4 regions of the Pseudoalteromonas sp. XMcav1-K genome follow, and region 2 is predicted to be linked to each of the others. Evidence: predicted binding sites of a transcription regulator. Region 2 holds the regulator's gene; each other region holds the start of a gene.
What was found. The regulator sigma-54, encoded in region 2, starts transcription at its own class of promoters, with help from an activator protein. The targets are predictions, from matches to a motif close to GTTGGCACGNNNNTNGNNT.
Positions count from the first base shown of each region.

Region 1 (3,152 bases), on a different contig from region 2:
GGGTCTTCAACAATTGGCCCATCTTTAATGGCTTCTTTTTCTGGTAAATAACGACTTACCATGTTTAATAACACTTCTGGTGCGAATGGTTTCGCCATGTAGTCGATGGCTCCTAAGCGCATCGCTTCAACCGCATCATCAATGGTCGCGTAAGCTGTCATCATTAATACGGGTAAATCAGGATAGTTAAGCTTAATACTTTTAAGTAAATCGATACCTGACATAGTGCCCATTTGCACGTCACTGACCACCATTGAAATACCGCCTTCTTTAAGCTTAATAATCGCTTGTTCGGCACTGTCGGCTTCAACACAATTAATATCAGCCAATGCTAGGGTATCGACTAACGCTTCTCGTAAACCAGAATCATCTTCTACGACTAATACTTTTGCATCGTTCATAATCACTCCTAACATGCTGTTTTAGAGATAATCGGTAGGTACAAGTTAAACTCAGCCCCACCAAGCTCACTATTGCCTGCTTTTACAAACCCTTGATGGCTGTTAGCAACCGATTGAACCACGGCAAGACCTAACCCGGTACCGTGTGATTTAGTGGTGAAGAATGGCTCAAAGATCTGTTGGATAGCCGTTTCACTTAACCCCGTGCCGTTATCTTTCACCGAAATTTTGACGTGATCTGCGAATTTTTCAGACCGCGTTGCACTTAACTCAATTTTTCCACCTTGGCCACAAGCTTGCACCGCATTGTGCACTAAATTGCTAATTGCACTGCTCAGCGCAACTTTATTAGCGATAATTTCAATATCAGGCTCAGGCAATTTAAGGTCGAGAATGCATTGTTGGCGCATAATCATTGCTTCTGAAGCATGCGTTACATCCGTTAGCAAGGCTTGCATAGACACAGGTGCAAGTACTTGTTGCTCACCACTTTTGGCAAATAACAGCATATCGTTTACTTGGCTTTCTAAATCTTGCAAACGCGACATCAACTTTTCATGGAAGTTGCTACGCGCCGTTGGGTTTAATTTTTCTGACGACAGGTTCGCAGCATATAGCATCGCCGCTGATAACGGGGTTCTTACTTGGTGCGCTAAGGATGCAACCATTTTACCAAGCGCACTCAAACGCTGCATATGTGCAATACGTGACTGTAATTGGCGTGTTTGCGTAAGATCGGTCATTAAAATTAACTGACCTGGTTCAGGTGTGAGCGGTGAAATATCAAGTTTCACTAATCGACCATCACGAAGCGTTACCTCGTGACCATCACTACCATTGGGCGCAAAAGAACGCTGAATAATGGTAAACCAACGCTCGCCTTCTAACGGCTCTCCGAGTAAATCAATTGCGATTTGATTGGCCTTTGCGACCATGCCGTTACCATCAAGCACAATGACGCCCGCAGGCATGGTATCAACCAAATGACTAAGCCAACTTGCCTGTTTTCTTAATTCACTAAGTTCACCCACGTACTTTTCCTGCATCAAACACGGGTTGTATACCTCTTGAAATTGTTGGGGTATGATTTGAGCTAACGCCATAGTTACACCAAATAATTTACTCTAACTAATCGGTGTAGATACACAAAACGTGCCAATTTTTATTTTCAATAAATACAGCAAGTTAAGTGAAGTAATAAGACGTCAATTATTTGTCTAGGGGATTTTTATGTGTTTTAGATGCGAGTGGTTAGATACCACTAAAGCTGATTATGTAGCCTATCACGATACCCAATGGGGCGTGCCTTTGTTTGATGATAATGCACTGTTTGAATTCCTCACACTAGAATCAGCGCAAGCTGGACTGAGTTGGTACACAGTATTAAAAAAACGCGATAACTACCGCAACGCGTTCGCCAACTTTGACCCAACTGTGGTTGCCCAATTTGATGAAGCAAAAGCGCTTGCCTTAATGGAAGATAAAGGCATTATTCGCAACCGCTTAAAAATTAATGCCGCAATTAACAATGCACAGTGCTTTTTAGCAATACAAAAAGAGTTTGGTAGTTTTGCTAACTATCAATGGCAATTTGTAAACAATAAACCTATTGTCAATAACATCAATAGTAAAGCTGATTACCAAGCCACCACTGCCGAGTCGCAAGCTTTTGCGAAAGACCTTAAAAAACGTGGCTTTAAGTTTTTAGGACCGACCACGGTGTATGCTCATATGCAGGCATGCGGCATGGTTAATGATCATCACAATCAATGCTTTCGCAAAGACGAAGTGATTGCACTTTACTCATCGCTTTTCTAATACCCTTTCAACTTAAACACCTCTATTAATAGTCAAAAGTGAACAATGAATTCACTTTTGAGCTATTCACATTCAAATGAAGCTCAATTAAAGTGTTTCAATCTATTTAAGGAAATGATTATGCTTCTCGATTCCAACACTAAATTCGGTACTATTAGTAAGCTGCTTCACTGGCTTAGTGCACTTGTTATTTTTGCATTATTCGGCGTTGGATTTTGGATGGTTGATTTGAATTATTACAGTGAATGGTATCGCACAGCGCCCCATTGGCACAAAAGTATTGGCATTATATTGCTGGCATTCACGCTAGTGCGCATTGGTTGGAAAGTGATTACGGTATCACCTGAGCCCATCTCTACCCATTCATCTAAAACTCGCGTTGCAACAAAACTAGGCCATTTAGCCTTGTATGGGATTTTATTGATAATTTTAACCAGTGGTTATTTGATCTCAACCGCTGATGGTCGCGCAATTGCTGTTTTTGACTGGTTCGAAGTAGCAAGTTTAGGCGAATTAATTGCAAATCAAGAAGATATTGCAGGCAGTATTCATCAATATGCCGCTTGTAGCTTAATGGCGATTGTCGGTATTCATATATTAGCGGCGTTAAAGCATCACTGTATTGATAAAGATGACACGTTACGCCGAATGATTAAGTAACCTCTGATTTGGCTAGTCAAAGCTCAGGTTGTATAAATTTAAAGGAAACAATTATGAAAAAAACACTTTTAGCAACAGCACTTACGATGGCAAGCTTAACAATGCCAGCAATGGCTGCAGATTATGTAATTGACACCAAAGGCGCTCACGCATCAATTAATTTTAAAGTGAAGCACTTAGGCTACAGCTGGTTAACAGGCCGTTTTAATACCTTCTCAGGTGAGTTCAGCTACGACGAGAAACAACCTGAAGCAAGTAAAATATCAGTTAATA
Region 1 covers NZ_JBIPJE010000047.1:5,974-9,125, forward strand. The annotation lists gene ACHSBP_RS15790 (sigma-54-dependent transcriptional regulator) at 1-401, opposite strand, end outside; gene ACHSBP_RS15795 (PAS domain-containing sensor histidine kinase) at 410-1,504, opposite strand; gene ACHSBP_RS15800 (DNA-3-methyladenine glycosylase I) at 1,632-2,219, shown strand; gene ACHSBP_RS15805 (cytochrome b) at 2,340-2,879, shown strand; gene ACHSBP_RS15810 (YceI family protein) at 2,933-3,152, shown strand, end outside.
Region 1: the regulator sigma-54 is predicted to act here: its motif matches at 1,543-1,561, upstream of ACHSBP_RS15795 (PAS domain-containing sensor histidine kinase).

Region 2 (3,152 bases):
GATTGACGCCGATGAGCAAGCTGCTCGCTTAAAAGAAAATGTCGGTATTTTTCGCCATAATGTACAAATTAAGCATGGCAATATGACCATCACCGCCGATTACCTTGAAGCACATAAACGAGCAGAGTTAGGAGATAACCAGCAATTACTTATTGCCAGTGGTGATCCGGTAAAATTTAGTGCTGAACAAGAAGATGGATCAATCATTGTCGCAAGTGCTAAAAAAGTCACTTATGACGTGGCTAAATCATTATTTACAATGTCTGGTGGCGCTAAATTTCAACAAAATGGCGACATGATGTCAGCAGATACCATCATCTATGATCGCGCAGCTGAAACAGTGACGTCTAAAAAAGCTGAAAACTCAACTAACCAAGTAAAAACCATCATCAATACGCAAAATGAACAAGGCGGACAATGAGCACATTAATTGCCGAAAAGCTGGCTAAAAGTTACAAATCACGCCAAGTGGTAAAAAATGTTGGCTTAGAAGTGAAAGCTGGTAGTATCGTTGGTTTGCTTGGTCCTAACGGTGCCGGTAAAACAACGACGTTTTACATGATTGTTGGTTTAGTACCGAGCGACAATGGCGTTATTCGTATTGACGATAATGACATTACATTGCAACCAATGCATAGTCGCGCCCGTTTAGGTATTGGTTATTTACCGCAAGAATCGTCGATTTTTAGAAAGCTTACTGTGTATCAAAACATCATGGCGATTCTAGAGACACGCAAAGAACTTAATCGTGTGCAACGTGAAGAAGCGCTCGATGATTTATTAGAAGAATTTAACATTGGCCATATCCGAGATTCACAGGGTATGGCATTGTCGGGCGGTGAACGTCGTCGTGTGGAAATTGCGCGCGCATTAGCCGCAAACCCCAAATTTATCCTGTTAGATGAACCTTTTGCTGGTGTTGATCCTATTTCAGTGATAGATATAAAGAAAATAATTGAGCATTTGAAAAATCGCGGCATTGGCGTGTTAATAACAGACCACAACGTGCGTGAAACCTTAGATGTATGTGAAAAAGCCTACATTGTTTCTCACGGCGAATTAATCGCATCTGGCACAGCTGAAGACGTTTTAAACAACCAAAAAGTACGCGATGTATACCTAGGTGAACAATTCAGACTATAGTAATAGTTATAGGCCTTAAATTTGGAATTGAATTGTTAACTAGCGGCTTGAAATCGAAAGAAGGATTAGAATAACTACATGAAGCAATCTTTACAGCTTCGCCTTGGGCAGCAACTAACAATGACTCCACAATTGCAACAGGCTATTCGCTTGTTGCAGCTGAGTACGTTAGATTTGCAGCAAGAAATTCAAGAAGCGCTTGATGCCAATCCTTTACTTGAAGAAGACATTGACTACAGTGACGATAAACAAAACAACGAAAACACTGAGTCAAACAAAGACGAATCAATAAATAGCGATGATGTTGAAGCAGCGCCAAGCCAAAGTGAAATAGAATCAAGCGACGCACTTAGCAACGAGAATATTTCTGACGATTTAGCTATGGATGTGTCGTGGGATGATTATATCAGCGCCGCACCTGTTTCTGTCAGTAACGCCCCAGCTCCTGACAACGATACTGTGTATCAAGGCTCAACCAGCGAATCATTGCAAGATTACTTAATGTGGCAATTACGCTTAACGCCGTTCAGCGACACCGACGAGATGATCGCAACCACCATTGTTGAGGCGGTAGACGATTCAGGTTATTTAACACAAAGTAGCGAAGAAATTTTAGAAGCGGTACAGCAATCTGACGACCAAGAACAAATTGAACTAGACGAAGTTGAAGCTGTACTTAAACGCGTTCAACTCTTTGACCCTGTTGGTATTGCTGCTCGTTCGTTACAAGAATGTTTATTGATCCAGCTCAATCAGTACGACAAAAATACCCCTTGGCTAAACGAAACAAAGAGCGTAATCTCAAACCATATGGAACTTTTAGGATTACGTGATTATCGTACAATAATGAAGAAGGCTAAACTCAAGGAGCCTGAGTTAAAAGAAGTCTTAACATTAATACATAGCCTTAATCCAAAACCAGCTGAAAGCATCATAAAAGAAGAACCTGAATATGTGGTTCCCGATGTTTCAGTAAAGAAAATTAAAGGACGCTGGCGCGTTGATTTAAACAACGATAGCATGCCAAAGATCCGCGTGAATGAACAATATGCTGCGCTTACTCGCTCGATGAAATCAAGCACTGACAGCCAGTTTATTCGCAACCATTTACAAGAAGCAAAATGGTTTATTAAAAGCTTAGAAAGTCGCAATGATACTTTATTAAAAGTAGCCAATTGCATTGTTGAACAACAACAGGCATTCTTTGAATATGGTGACGAAGCAATGAAACCTATGGTTTTAAACGACGTTGCCGAAATGGTCGAGATGCATGAGTCGACTATCTCGCGTGTAACAACGCAAAAATACATGCATACACCACGTGGCATTTATGAGCTTAAATACTTTTTTTCAAGCCACGTTAGCACGGAAAATGGGGGTGAGTGTTCATCTACCGCGATTCGAGCACTGATCAAAAAGCTAGTTGCGGCGGAAAATCCAGCTAAACCATTAAGTGATAGCAAGATTACCGACTTACTAGCAGAACAAGGAATTAAAGTGGCGCGACGCACTATCGCAAAATACCGTGAGTCGCTATCCATACCACCGTCTAATCAGCGCAAGAGCCTGATCTAGACCAAATAGAAGGAAAATGCTTATGCAATTAAACTTAACAGGTCGTCACGTAGAAATTACTGATTCTTTAAGAGACTATGTCACTAACAAATTTGCAAAACTAGAGAGGCATTTTGATCATATAAATAACGTGCACGTTATTCTAGATATTGAAAAACTATCACAAAAAGCAGAAGCTACTATGCATGTTAACGGTGGCGAATTGTTTGCCTCTACCGAGCATCAAGATATGTATGCAGCAATCGATGGCCTGGTCGACAAACTAGACCGCCAAGTAATTAAGCACAAAGAGAAACTTTCTCGCCACTAAAATGAAATTAACCGATATTATTGCTGAGGACTGCGCTAAAACCGCGGTCCTTTTTAATAGCAAAAAAAGACTGTTTGAATTTATTAGCGACCTTGCCCATCAGCAAGCCCCTGATATTACTTCT
Region 2 covers NZ_JBIPJE010000037.1:8,066-11,217, forward strand. The annotation lists gene lptA (lipopolysaccharide transport periplasmic protein LptA) at 1-421, shown strand, start outside; gene lptB (LPS export ABC transporter ATP-binding protein) at 418-1,143, shown strand; gene ACHSBP_RS07595 (RNA polymerase factor sigma-54) at 1,222-2,718, shown strand; gene hpf (ribosome hibernation promoting factor) at 2,741-3,028, shown strand; gene ptsN (PTS IIA-like nitrogen regulatory protein PtsN) at 3,030-3,152, shown strand, end outside.

Region 3 (3,152 bases), on a different contig from region 2:
TTTTGACCTTTTTAAATTGGCAATGTTAAACATGCGATATATTTATCGTCTTTAAACTCAGCGTTTAACGAGGCGTTTTCGTTATACATTAGCTGTAAGCGTTTAATTAGGTTTTCTTGCCCTGTACCTGTGCTTTCGACTTTATAGGTGCCTGTGTAAATTGGATTACTTACGGTCACCACAAGTTGGTTTTTTTGTTTAGCAATATCAACAATCAGCAGGCTTTGATCTTGCCTTGGCGCAATACCGTGCTTAATTGAGTTTTCAATTAATGTAAGAATGCCCATAGTGGGGACTTTGATATTTAAGCAGGTTTCATCTACATGCATTTCAATTAACAAGCGCTCTTCAAGGCGAATATGCTCAATATCAAGATAGAATTCACAAATGCGTAATTCTTCTTTTAATTTTACCGTAGGGTGCTTATTTGCTGTTAAGTTGTAGCGAAAAAGCTCATTTAGTTTATCGATTAACTCTTTAGCAAGCTGTTTATCTTCGAAAATCATACCGCGAATACTGTTTAATGAATTAAACAAAAAATGCGGATTAAGCTGACTCATTAGTAATGCAATCTGACTTTGCTTAAGTTGTGTTTTAACTTGGAAGCGACGTTTTAATGCTGACAACGGTAGATAGCAAAACAACCAAAAAAGGAATGCACCGAATTGAGACTTTAATTGTTTCGAAGAGGCACGATCAATCGCTTCTTGGTCTCCACTATGAATTTTCTCAAGTTCCTCTCGCGCTTTTAGTTGTGCTTGGTTAAATCCTTCTTTAAAACCTCTTTTAAATTCAGATTTAGCTGTCGCATTTGCTGATGTTTCATCTTGAGTGTCTGTGTTTTCTTCAACTTCGCTGTTTGTTTTAACCTGATTAAGCGGATCTTTATCAGGGTTTGCTCGATAATAGGTAATTTTGTTATGAATAGGCACAAACACATCTCTGCTTATATCGCGAATGCTCTTGCTAATAAATGAGCCAACACTAACAAAGACCAAACCACAGATGAGCACTTTTATAAATCCGGTTTCTTTGTTGCGCAAGAAATTAATAGGGGCGCGAATCAAAAAGTGAGTAATAAGAAAGAAGCTTAAAGCGCGTATACCTGCATACGCGAATGTGTTTGCAAGGCCATGCATTTCCTTGTCGGTGTCGATATTTGACAGTCCGAAAAATAATAATATGAGAGCAATTAAAGCTTGGATAACCCAATAAGCCATTTGCTTATATATCCTTTGTTATTGTTTTTTATTCCATTGAGTTAGTACGGCTCAGCATAACAGCTAACTCAGACATAGCATATTGTGTCAAAAACGGTCACCAAAGCAAGTTTTTGCTGTTTCATTTTTTGCACCAAAACGTTCACAAACCCACTATTGCTGCACCTTTGTGGTGCGTTAACTTTGTTGTAACACATTGTAAATTACATAACTTTATGAATTAGATAAAAAAATATTATTGGCATAAAGGTTGGATTTAGTAAGTACAAATAAAAAACAACAACAGGTACACGTTATGAAAATGATCAGCGCCATTATTAAGCCATTTAAGCTTGATGATGTTAGAGAAGCGATGTCAGATCTTGGCATTGAGGGCATGACAGTAGTCGATGTAAAAGGTTTTGGACGTCAACGCGGGCACACTGAGCTATATCGAGGCGCAGAGTACCAAGTTGATTTTATTCCAAAAATTAAAGTCGAAATTGCAACGCAAAGTGACAATGTTGACCGCGTGGTTGAGGCGATTACCAATGTGGCACAAACCGGCAAAATCGGTGACGGCAAAATTTTTGTCTATGACCTAGAGCAAATTGTTCGTATTCGTACGGGCGAGTTAGACGAAGCGGCAATTTAAGGGGAATGTCATGGAAAACACAGTAGTTGAATTAAAGTTTGCGCTCGACACATTTTACTTTTTAATGTCTGGCATCTTAGTAATGTGGATGGCTGCGGGTTTCGCAATGTTAGAAGCGGGCCTAGTACGCTCTAAAAACACCACTGAAATTTTAACTAAAAACGTCGCGCTTTACGCGATTGCATGTACGGTTTATCTGATTGTTGGTTACAACATTATGTATGTTGATAATGCCGAGGGTGGTTTTTTACCGTCATTGGGCATGCTGATTGGTACTGAAGCGGCAGATGCTGATCATGCATTGCAATCAGACTTTTTCTTCCAAGTTGTGTTTGTTGCAACGGCAATGTCGATTGTTTCAGGTGCAGTTGCTGAGCGCATGAAGTTATGGTCTTTCCTTGTTTTTTGTGTGGTGTTAACTGGTTTTATATACCCATTAGAAGGTTACTGGACTTGGGGCGGTGGCTTCTTATCTGAGATGGGGTTTGTTGATTTTGCAGGTTCAGGTATCGTACATATGGCGGGAGCAGCGGCTGCGCTTGCCGGTGTATTATTACTGGGTGCACGCAAAGGGAAGTATGGTAAAAATGGTGAAATCTACCCAATTCCGGGGTCTAATTTGCCGCTTGCAACACTAGGTACATTTATTCTTTGGATGGGTTGGTTTGGTTTTAATGGTGGTTCGCAATTGCTGCTATCAGATAAAGAAAATGCCACAGCAGTGAGTCAAATCTTACTGAACACGAATGCGGCAGCGGCTGCTGGCGCAATTTCAGCACTATTACTTTGTAAAGTGTTATGGCGTAAAGCTGATTTAACTATGGTATTGAATGGCGCACTTGCAGGTCTTGTTGTAATTACTGCAGAACCTGCATCGCCAAGCCCGTTACTTGCAGTGCTAGGTGGCGCGCTAGGTGGCAGCTTAGTTGTGTTCAGCATTGTGGCATTAGACAAAGCTAAAATCGATGACCCAGTGGGTGCGATTTCAGTTCACGGAGTATGCGGCTTCTTAGGCCTTATGCTAGTGCCGTTATCAAATAGTGATGCGACATTTGTAAATCAGTTAATTGGCGCAGTAGTAATCTTTGCCTTCGTGTTTGTGAGCTCATTTATTGTTTGGGCGGTACTTAAGAAAACCATGGGTATTCGGGTTGGCGAAGAAGAAGAAATTAATGGTATGGACCAGCACGATTGTGGTGTAGATGCGTACCCTGAGTTTGTTACCGTACGAGGTAATATCTAACCAGCTAGCTTGATTGAAGTTGTAAATATGTGAAAGCCCAATGCCTAATGGCGTT
Region 3 covers NZ_JBIPJE010000033.1:107,301-110,452, forward strand. The annotation lists gene ACHSBP_RS05670 (sensor histidine kinase) at 12-1,220, opposite strand; gene ACHSBP_RS05675 (P-II family nitrogen regulator) at 1,516-1,854, shown strand; gene ACHSBP_RS05680 (ammonium transporter) at 1,865-3,097, shown strand.
Region 3: the regulator sigma-54 is predicted to act here: its motif matches at 1,458-1,476, upstream of ACHSBP_RS05675 (P-II family nitrogen regulator).

Region 4 (3,152 bases), on a different contig from region 2:
GGCAACTAGCGATTCAGTGAGCATTACACCGCAAGCTCAACAGCTTAAAAAGCTAAATGAAAAAGCGGAGCAATCATCAGGTATTGATGAGAAAAAAGTAAACGAGCTTAAAAAAGCGATCGCTAACGGCGAATACAAAATTGATGCAGAGAAGCTTGCTGAAAATATCAATAAGCTTGAATTTAAACTTTTCGGTCGATAGTTTATGAATCTAGAACAGATATTAGCGCAACAACTTGATGAGTTGAATACTATGGCTGACATCCTAAAGCAGGAATTAGAAGCTATAGTTGCGCGCGATCATGAATCTTTAATATCTGTTGTTGAAAGCAAAGTTGCATCGTTGCAGTCCATTCAGCAACGTGACCAACACATTGCCAAATTAATCGATCAAGACGGTATTGATAAAGCAGAATATCAGCCAACAATCAACCAAATTAATCAGGTATTAGCTGACTGCAAAAAGCAGAATGATGTGAATCAAGTAGCAGCAAATCAAAGCCAGATTGCTTCACAAAAGTTGAAGAATATCTTATTTGGTAAAAGTCATACCGGATACGACAAAACGGGCAAATCTTTCTCTCTACCTAACCCGATTGCTCGCGGGCTAAAAGCGTAATCTGAATTTACTAATAAAAAGTAACCTGCTAGTAGTAGGTTACTTTTTTTACGTTTCTTGGTTTTGTTTGACCAATATATAAGTCATGTACCAATTTCATATCTAGCTCTACTTCTGTTGCATACGTATCACCCACAGCGTAGCTTTTTGTTACTTTCGCACCACGTACAACACCTTGTACACGTACTTTCAAAGTATCATTACTAGCGATTAGGCCTTTAACACTCGTTTGCGCGTCAACTTTTTGTCCGTAGACTTGTTCCGCAAGTTCACGATAAGCCTCAAGCTTTGATGCCTTCATTGCCATAATCGATTTTTGCTCGGTTGTTGTACCGGGTTGCAAACTGATCGGTGCATACCCTACCGCATATAGCACTGGGTAGTTATCTGGTGTTTGGTATTCATATTCAATATGTTTATCAAACAGTTGGCTACAGCCACCTAATAAATATAAGCTCGTTACCAGAGTTGACGTTTTGAAAATTGATTTCAACATGTTGCCACCATACAAATGCATATTACATTTGATTTAGCAATTTTCGCGCCACTGTATAGTTTGGTACAGAAATTGAATATACAGACTAAGGTTTAAATTGAGAGCTGCGCTATGCGACATCTAGTATTACTTCTTTTTATTGTGAGCTTTTCGTCTCATGCAATTTGGTATGAATCAACCGGCCAAGCCAAAATACGCAATGGTAATGTTGAGCAAGCTCGAATGATGGCAACCGAAAACGCTATTCAGCAAGCTTTACTCTTTTCAGGTGCGCAAGTTACTAGTCTACAGCAAGTGGTAAATGGCATTTGGCAAACACCAAGTACCCAAGTTTACTCTCATGGAGCAATCGATCAGATTGAAGTAATTGATGAAATTCAATCAGACAACACGCTCTCAATTACACTTAGACTAGATATTTTAGATAATAGCGAGACTTGCCAAAATTCATCGATTAAAAAGAATGTGGCTCTAACAAGAACAGGTTTTAAAACTCCGAGCCATGCAACTTATGGTCAAATTTTTGAATTACCAAAAGCATACAGCGAAAAGCTCGCAAAGCATTTGTATCAGTTTACCCATTTATTCAACACAAAAGCCGATATTAACCGTAAGCTTAATACCAAAAACCTGTTCACCGCGCATTTTGATGCCAACTCAAGCGCCCTTATTCAACAAATTGCCGACCAAAATAACAGTCAGTTTGTCTGGATATCGCAAATAGAAGACTTATCTCTTGGTGAGCAACAGAGTTCATCGTTAGCATTTTGGCAAAATAAAGCTTATGAACGTTTTTTCTCGATTAATACGGCGCTATACAATGGCTTAACTGGCGAACTGCTAAAACAAACACACTACGATACATTTGCCACTTGGCAAACCAAAAAAACAGCCCGTATCGATGTGAACAGTGAAAAATTTTGGACCATGCCTTATGGACAAGCAATATCAGATATCAACTTAAAGCTTGGCCAAGATTTAGCAAGCTATCTTGCCTGTATTCCAGCGCAAGCACGTATTTTAAGCGTGGATCACGATACCGTGATCATTAGCCTTGGCGCTGAAAATAATCTAGTGAAAGGACAAAAGCTGCAAGTAGCACTGCGCAAAGGGTTTAATCAAAAGCAGCTTATTGTTAATACTGATTACCAGTTGAGAGTCACTCAGATAAATCAAAACACCGCCATTGCCCAAGTGATAGGCGACAAACTCCTGGCAAACGTACAAATTGGTGATTTGGTTACGTTAGCAAGCTTCTAAGGGGCTAGGGCTAGGGCTAGGGCTAGAGCCAGAGCTTAGCATTTAGTTTTAATAACCTGTTCTATCGCAAAATAACTCGGGTTAAACACGTAACCTTCAAGAAATACGTTAATCACGCGGCTACATAGCAATAAAAGATAGCTCGATTTAAAAGACTGTTTAATGACGTTCAAATAACAAAAAAGACGGGTTAAAACTTTATAGGCGTTAATGGCGTTCCCGGCAGGAGTCGAACCTGCGACCCTTCGCTTAGGAGGCGAATGCTCTATCCAACTGAGCTACGAGAACAATATCATTTATTCAAGATTATCAAAGAGTAAAAAGAGAAAGCAAGCAACTTATAGGAACAACAGTTTACCTTTACGTGCTATTCATCAAATGCAACACTGTATGGGATGGTGTATTTGGCGCTGGCTATTATACGCTGGTCACTCAAGCTAGTAATGCGAGAGTTAATCACCACACCGTTACTTTTATATAGTAACGTACCACTTAACACGGCATTTATAACACCTTGAGAGTTTAGTTGCTTAACATCACGAGAATAGGTGTAATCACCATTACCATCTATGCGAACAACTGGCATGACTTTATGATCTACTACATTTAAACCATATGCCTGAACTTCTGTCAGCATCGATTCAGCAAGTTGATTTCCAAATCGACTTGCATACTGTAGGTTATCATCTAAATCGACAAATGATGTTACGGCTAAACGAACCAGTTCTGGCTCTGCATCAAGGTTGGCCATCAATTTCATTGCGATTTGTTCCGCAT
Region 4 covers NZ_JBIPJE010000019.1:4,850-8,001, forward strand. The annotation lists gene flgM (flagellar biosynthesis anti-sigma factor FlgM) at 1-202, shown strand, start outside; gene flgN (flagellar protein FlgN) at 206-619, shown strand; gene ACHSBP_RS01160 (LPP20 family lipoprotein) at 648-1,115, opposite strand; gene ACHSBP_RS01165 (flagellar assembly protein T N-terminal domain-containing protein) at 1,227-2,375, shown strand; tRNA gene ACHSBP_RS01170 (tRNA-Arg) at 2,587-2,663, opposite strand; gene ACHSBP_RS01175 (FlgO family outer membrane protein) at 2,743-3,152, opposite strand, start outside.
Region 4: the regulator sigma-54 is predicted to act here: its motif matches at 1,150-1,168, upstream of ACHSBP_RS01160 (LPP20 family lipoprotein).